DNA from 2 places in the Lysinibacillus sp. FSL K6-3209 genome. Region 1 is predicted to be linked to the other one. Evidence: riboswitches for the same ligand, from Rfam matches in the RefSeq annotation. Region 1 holds a riboswitch; the other holds the start of a gene.
What was found. Region 1 has a riboswitch for cobalamin ahead of MHH88_RS11510 (hypothetical protein). Riboswitches for the same ligand answer to the same signal wherever they lie in the genome.
Positions count from the first base shown of each region.

Region 2: linked by a shared signal. The riboswitch ahead of MHH88_RS02735 (ABC transporter substrate-binding protein) and the one ahead of MHH88_RS11510 (hypothetical protein) in region 1 are both predicted to bind cobalamin.

Region 1 covers NZ_CP150264.1:2,404,282-2,407,989, forward strand. The annotation lists gene MHH88_RS11505 (translation factor GTPase family protein) at 1-812, shown strand, start outside; gene MHH88_RS11510 (hypothetical protein) at 900-1,673, opposite strand; cobalamin riboswitch at 1,945-2,133, opposite strand; gene MHH88_RS11515 (methyl-accepting chemotaxis protein) at 2,281-3,525, opposite strand.
Region 2 covers NZ_CP150264.1:549,692-553,399, forward strand. The annotation lists gene MHH88_RS02730 (acyl-CoA dehydrogenase family protein) at 1-1,250, shown strand, start outside; cobalamin riboswitch at 1,414-1,600, shown strand; gene MHH88_RS02735 (ABC transporter substrate-binding protein) at 1,814-2,779, shown strand; gene MHH88_RS02740 (iron ABC transporter permease) at 2,776-3,708, shown strand, end outside.

The DNA of each region.
Region 1 (3,708 bases):
TTATGGGTGTCATACAACTTGAAGTACTTGCTGAAGTTTTAAAAAATCGCTTTTCACTTGATATTACCTTTGATAAGCCTCAAATTTTGTATATGGAGACGATTGCAACGACTGTAACTGGTTACGGACATTTCGAACCGCTCAAACATTATGCCGAGGTACACTTATTCATGGAGCCGAACAGCCGCGGAACTGGGAATACGTTTGTTAACGCCTGTCATGCTGATGATTTATCAGTAGGTCACCAACGCCTTATCGAAAAACATTTGTTTGAACGCGAGCATCACGGTCTATTAACTGGCTCTCCTGTTACCGATATTCGTTTTACACTGTTGACAGGACGAGCGCATATCAAGCATACCGAAGGAGGAGATTTTCGGGAAGCTACTTTCCGTGCATTAAGACAAGGGCTAGAACAAGCGGAGAATATCTTACTTGAGCCCTATTACCGCTTCAAAATGAAAGCATCCAATGATTTTATTGGGCGAATGATGAACGATATCCAACAAGCAGATGGTACTTTTGATTCTCCGATATTGTCAGAGGAGCAAGTCATTTTAACAGGACGTGTACCTGTTGCTACATTTATGCACTATAGTACTACTTTCGCTGCTTACACGAATGGCAAAGGCTCTTTATCTTTACAATTCGATGGCTATGATAGATGTCATAATAGCGAGGCAATAATCGCACAAATCAATTATAATAAACAGGCTGATCCTGACTATACGTCGTCGAGCATTTTTTGTGCGAAAGGAAAAGGCTATTCAGTCCCATGGAATGAGGCAAAAGCAGCCATGCATTGTCTATAAAATAAATAGGCATCGAATGTTTTTCGATGCCTTTCTGACAGAAAATCGAATACTGCATAACATGCGTACCAATACATTTTATATAATCTACAACGCTTTTTTCGTTTTCCTATTCAAAGAATTCGCTGACTCCACAATCACATACCCATGATGATTTGAGAAATCCACAAGAACCGAACCAGGCTTACTTTTTAAAATCTGTAATTGCTCAATACGTTGGAGTAACAATTGATGACCGTTGCCACGTGGATGCCAATTTAAATGATAATCATTTAATTCTTTTACACTTTGTAAAAACTGAGCATATTCACGCTCTACATAGTCTAGTAAATGTTGTATTTTACTATAGTCTTGATTTTCTTGAGCTACTAACGATAAATCTTCCATATACGTCTGATAAAAACGCATTACCATCGAACATAGTAAATCATTGACCCTTGCAGCACTTAAAATAGGCTTCGATTCTACATTCAGGCGATCCAAATTGGGTTTAGCTCGAATTGAATCGATGCGTGTAATTAAATGATAGGCTTCCTCATTTACTTCGTAAACGATTGGATTGGTTGGCATATACATCATAAAACCATTCTTTTTTGTTTTCAATTCATCAGCCACACTTGCTTTCGCAAATAAGTATCCTTCATAGTCATCATTTCGAATCCAAATAATGTCTTTATTATAAAAAATGCAATCAAATAATCGATCGTGCGGAATAAGCCCTGTGGCTAAAAACTGATCTACTAGTGCTTCAATAACCATTCTCGTTTTTCGTTGCTTGGCAACTTCCGTGCGCGGTTGCTTACAAATCTTCATATCAACATTTTTCTTTTCTCGTGTTGAACATACCTGAATTTTTGTCATACTTGCACCTCTTCTCGTACATATTTTCAAAACGAAGGTATCGATTACATAAAAAAAACGGATTTCCTGCAAATGTAGAGGAAATCCGTGATTATGGCCATCGTACTTCAAAAATATCATTCATCCGATAACATCAAACAGTGCACCAATGGAAGCGATCTGGCTTGATGCCGTATCCCTTTACATCCTTTGGTGTTGGTCGTTTGACGTACTGTGACGAACAGATTATTCTGTTTTGTCAACATGCCACCTCCTATTCCTCGTAGGTTTATGGTGTGTACTCGTAACAGGCAGGTCTCCTGACTTATGGTCATCGCTTCTTTTCACCTTCCCGTCGTTTGACAGTGGTCATAATTTGAAAAGACGCTCACATTCACAGTTGCGGGACAGCGTCGGATTTGCACCGACTTCCCTTTTAAGTAAATTGCACGCAATTTACACCTCTTACTACACGCTATTCAGTTGTGAAGGAATTTGCTAGAAAATTCCTATTAAACTATTACTTTATATTGTAAAGTAGTGGTATTTTAAAGTCAAACAGCAGCATAAAAGTATGTGCATTGCTATCAATGCACGAACTGTCACCTAAAGAACGATGCATTTTTATTTATACATGAAATTGATTTGTAATCTTTTGTAAATCATCAGCCTGTATCGTTAATTCCTGCGAAACTTGATTGACTGCTTGCATGGAAGCCGTTTGTTCATCCATTGACTGTAGCACAGCTTCTGTATAGCTGGACAATTGATCCATCCCCCCTGCAATTGTTGACACGAGATTAGCTACCTCATTTGCACGATTTGACAAGTAATTTACAGTTGTTGAAATGCCTTCGAGTTGATCAGTCATTTGGCTAACGTGCTGCGAAATGTTGCCAAAAGATTTTGTTGCTTCATCAATGACATAGACCCCCTGTTGAACATTTTTTAAGTCTTCTTCCACAGCCACAGCAACTTGTTTCGTATCACTTTCAATACCTACTACAAGATCCACAATTTGAATGGCAGAGTGCTTGGATTGCTCTGCTAATTGACGAACTTCTTCTGCAACGACTGCAAAACCTTTCCCATGTTCTCCAGCCCGTGCCGCTTCAATCGCAGCATTTAGAGCAAGTAAATTCGTTTGATCTGTAATCGTTGTAATCATTTCTGTCATTTTTTTAATATCCGTCATTTTACTTGATAATTGTTGTATTAAGGTACTTGTTTTATCTGTTGAAGATGAAATAAACTCCATCTGGTTTTTCGCAACATGCAAAATTTCTGCACCATTTCCTGCGATATCATTCGCTTCTTTCGCGTGGTTGAAAACATCCTGTGTGGCAACCGAAATACGCTCAATGCCGTCCACTGTTTCCTGCATCGCAACAGCACTATTGTTTGCCGATTGTGCGGCTTGTTTAAGGCCATTTGACGTTTTTTCCATTTGATGGTCAACTTCTTCAACAGCCATTGTAATTTCATTTGTACTGGCTGACAATTCTTCGATACTGGCAGATAAATCTGTCGAACTGTTGGCAATTGTTAGTGTCATCGTACGCAATTGCTCTTTCATCTCTAGAAAAGCATTTGCTAATTCTGAAATCTCACTATTGTCTTGTACAGTAATGACATCAGAGTCAAAGTTACCTACTGCAATTGCTTTCGCAGCATTAGATAATTGGTTAATAGGTTGAATCACTTTATATTTAACATAGAAGATATAGGATAAAGTAATGGAGATACCAATAATCGTTAATATTGTAGATAGCCATGCTAATGCTGTTAAATTAGCAAGATCTATTATTAACACTACAATCATTATTAAATTTAATAATGAAAAACCAAAAATACTTTTTTTTCGTAAAGTCATTCCAAAATCCCCTAACTATAATATTACTATAATACCATTATTATAGTTTATTTATCCTAAGATTGATAGAAATACGCCCATCTTTTATATGTATATTGGTATACTAAAAAAAGACAAAGGGAATAACGATGCCCTTTGTCTACAGAAAAAGCACTTTGCATAAAACAAAGTGCTTTTTAAAAA
Region 2 (3,708 bases), 1.9 Mb from region 1:
TGGCAACAGCTTATTTGCTGGATCATTATGCAAGTGATGAGCTGAAGCAACGATTTTTACCACATGTTTGTGCAACAGGGGATACAGAGTTATATGAGGGAGCAACATTTTTAACAGAGCGGCAAGGTGGTTCGGATGTTGGTGCAAATATTGTAAAGGCTAGACAAGATGGACAGCATTATCTTATGTACGGAGAAAAATATTTTGCATCGAATGTAGGAATGTGTGGTGTGGCAATGGTTTTAGCACGCATTGAGGGCGCATCTACAGGCTCGAAAGGTTTAACATTATTTGCGGTCCCTTGGCGTCTAGACAATGGTAAGATAAACAACCTTCGCATTCGTCGTTTAAAAGATAAGCTCGGTGTGAGAGCAGTGCCATCAGGTGAGGTGGAGTTTGATGGTTCTTTAGCATATGTCGTTGGAGAACCGAACAAAGGAATCTATTATATGCTAGAGGCGCTTAATTTATCTAGAATTTGCAATGCAGTGGCTTCTATCGGTATTATGCGTCGCGGATTTTTAGAGGCGAAGCATTATGTGACTAATCGGAATGCATTCGGGCAACCTTTAATACAATATCCTATGATTCAAGATACATTAGGGAAATATGCGGCGAAGGTCCATGTAGAAGTGGCTACTGTTTTTGACCTTATTCAATTGTATGACAAGGTAACAAGTGGTCAGGGCGATGAGCAGGATATGGTTCTTAATCGCTTGAATATCGCCATTATGAAGAAAGAAACGGCTGAACAAGCGGTACATTATGCAAGCGAAGCGATTGAATTACATGGGGGAAATGGCTTTATTGAAGATTTTGTTACGCCTCGTTTGCTAAGAGATGCGCAAGTACTTACGGTGTGGGAAGGTACAGCGAATATTTTAGCATTAGAGCTTATTCGCTTAGTCGATAAATATTTTGCCCATGAATTATTTGTACGAGTAATGCACGAGCGGTTGACTAAATTAGCAAATGGCTCATTAGTACAAATTGTGGAAGAGCAGCTAGTGAAATTAGAAGGTACATTACAAACATTTAGTCGTCTGGATGAAGCGACTAAATCATACGAAGCAAAGGGAGTAGCCGAAAAAATGGCTCATCTCTATGAAAGTGTAGTAGCAGTCGAATGGGCAGCTAAATTTGGCGGCAAATACGAAAAGCTAGCAGATATATATTTAGAAAATACATGGGCATTGCGTGAAATTGGTGCACCCATGAAAACGGTCCAGTATTTTTCAGATATTATGTAGGGGAATAAGCCTTTTAATAAGTTATCAGACGGTAGATAAACTCAAATTTTTGTGAGTTTATCTACCGTCTTTAGGGTGTCAGGCACGCACACAATTTTTGAAGCGCCCAGAATGGTGTCACTTTTTTTATCGTTCCCTATTTCTATTTTCATGTATAATAAAATCAACTGAATATTATAAAGGTTCTTTACTTAAGTAAAGTGAAAAGGGAAATCGGTGTAATTCCGATGCGGTCCCGCCACTGTAAGTGTGAGTTTTTTCAATGGATGCCACTGAAAGTTATTTTGGGAAGGCATGAAAAAGCATTTGGAGCACGAGCCAGGAGACCTGCCTTTATAGAACATTACATTTCAGCCTACGAGGATAGGATGGTGGTTTTTTGTGCAAGCCCGCCTCTCGTTAAATGGACGAGGGCTTTTTTTATGTTTTGTAAGGCGACTATCGATAACCATTGAAAATAAAAGGTGAGCAATCCCCATATTTAATAATGACAATCAACATACTATCGATCAATCAAGTTAACAGAGCTAAAAAATGCACATACAATCTAAGGAGGATTCTCAATGAAAAAGTATTGGAAGATAGGATTATCAGCATTTTTGGCAATGGGTTTACTTGCAGCATGTGGAGCACAACCGAAAAACGAGCAATCTACATCAGAACAGCAGGAGCAACAAGTAACCAAACAAGAAGAAGCAACATTTCCAGTGACAATAAAAGATGCTACTGGCAAAGATATCGTGCTAGAAGCACCGCCTGAAAAAATTGTTTCTCTTATTCCGAGTAATACAGAAATATTATTTGGGCTTGGCCTAGATGATGAAATTGTCGGCGTCAATGATTATGATGATTATCCACCGGAGGCAGCTAAAAAAGAAAAAGTCGGCAGTATGGAATTCAATATTGAACAAATTATCGCCTTACAGCCAGATATTGTGTTTGCTCATGAATCAGGAATGGCTTCGTTAGATGGAGCGATGGATCAGCTTGAAGCAGCGGGTGTAAAGGTATTTGTAGTGGCGAATGCAAGCGATTTTAATGAAACTTATACGACGATTGAGCAATTAGGACGCGCAACTGGTAAGTTACCGGAGGCACAAAAAATTATTGCTAATATGAAAGTCAAAGTGGAAGAAATCCAAGCGAATTTGCAAGATGTGGAACCAAAGAAAGTCTTTGTCGAAACGTCAGATGAGCCTGAAATCTACACACCTGGTAAGGATACATTTATGCAGGAAATGCTAAATATGATTCATGCTGAAAATATTGCAGCTGATACAACTGGTTGGTTCAAAATTGATGCGGAGCAAATTATTACAAAAAATCCAGATGTCATCGTTGTCACATACGATTATGTGCCAGATATTTTAACGAAAATTCCACAACGTGCAGGCTTTGATACTATTACAGCTGTAAAAAATAAAGCAATTGTACAAGTAGATGAAAATTTAACAAGTCGTCAAGGTCCGCGTTTAGCAGATGGGCTTGAAGAGTTAGCGAAAGCCGTCTATCCAGAGGCTTTCGAGTGAATAGAGCATTTTTAGCCTATATTACAGCCATAACGTTACTTCTTGTTAGCATCTGGTGTGGCGTATCAATAGGCTCGGTTCATATTCCATTTGAAGTATTTTGGAATAGGGCGGCAGATGAAACAGCCGCTAATATTTTATGGAAAATTAGGTTGCCACGCGTATTGCTGGCAGGACTTGTTGGCGCATCGTTGGCGATTGCAGGGGCAGCTTTCCAAGGGTTGTTAAAGAATCCATTGGCAGATCCATATACGCTAGGTGTATCTTCGGGAGCGTCAGTAGGTGCTGTGGTGACACTATTTTTTGGTATCTCGATACCTGTTGTCGGACTGTATGCATTACCAACGCTTAGTATGGTGGGTGCGGTACTAACAATGGTAGCTGTCATGAGCTTTGCCAGAATAGTCGACCGTGCACTGAAAATGGAAACACTTATTTTAACAGGGGTTATTTTTAGTTCTTTTTTAGGATCTCTTATTTCCTTAATGATTGCATTATCAGGTGAAGAGCTCCGCCAAGTAATAGGATGGTTGCTTGGTTCAGTTTCGATGCGGGGCTGGCCGTATGTGCAGATGATTACACCATTTGTTGTCATAGGCTCTGCTATTCTGTGGACGCAAAGACGAGAGCTCAATGTTCTATTATACGGAGAAGAACGTGCGAAGCATTTAGGTGTCAATGTAAAGCGTAGTAAATATTTAATTTTAGTAGGGGGCTCTATGCTGACTGGTGCGGCTGTTGCTGTTTCTGGCACAATCGGTTTTGTCGGTTTAGTTGTGCCACATATGACACGTATGATTTGGGGTTCGGATCACCGTCATCTATTGCCGTTATCATTTATCAATGGCGCAACATTGTTAATTATTTGTGATTTAGTGGCGCGGACGATCATTATCCCACGGGAATTACCAATAGGCGTTATTACTGCA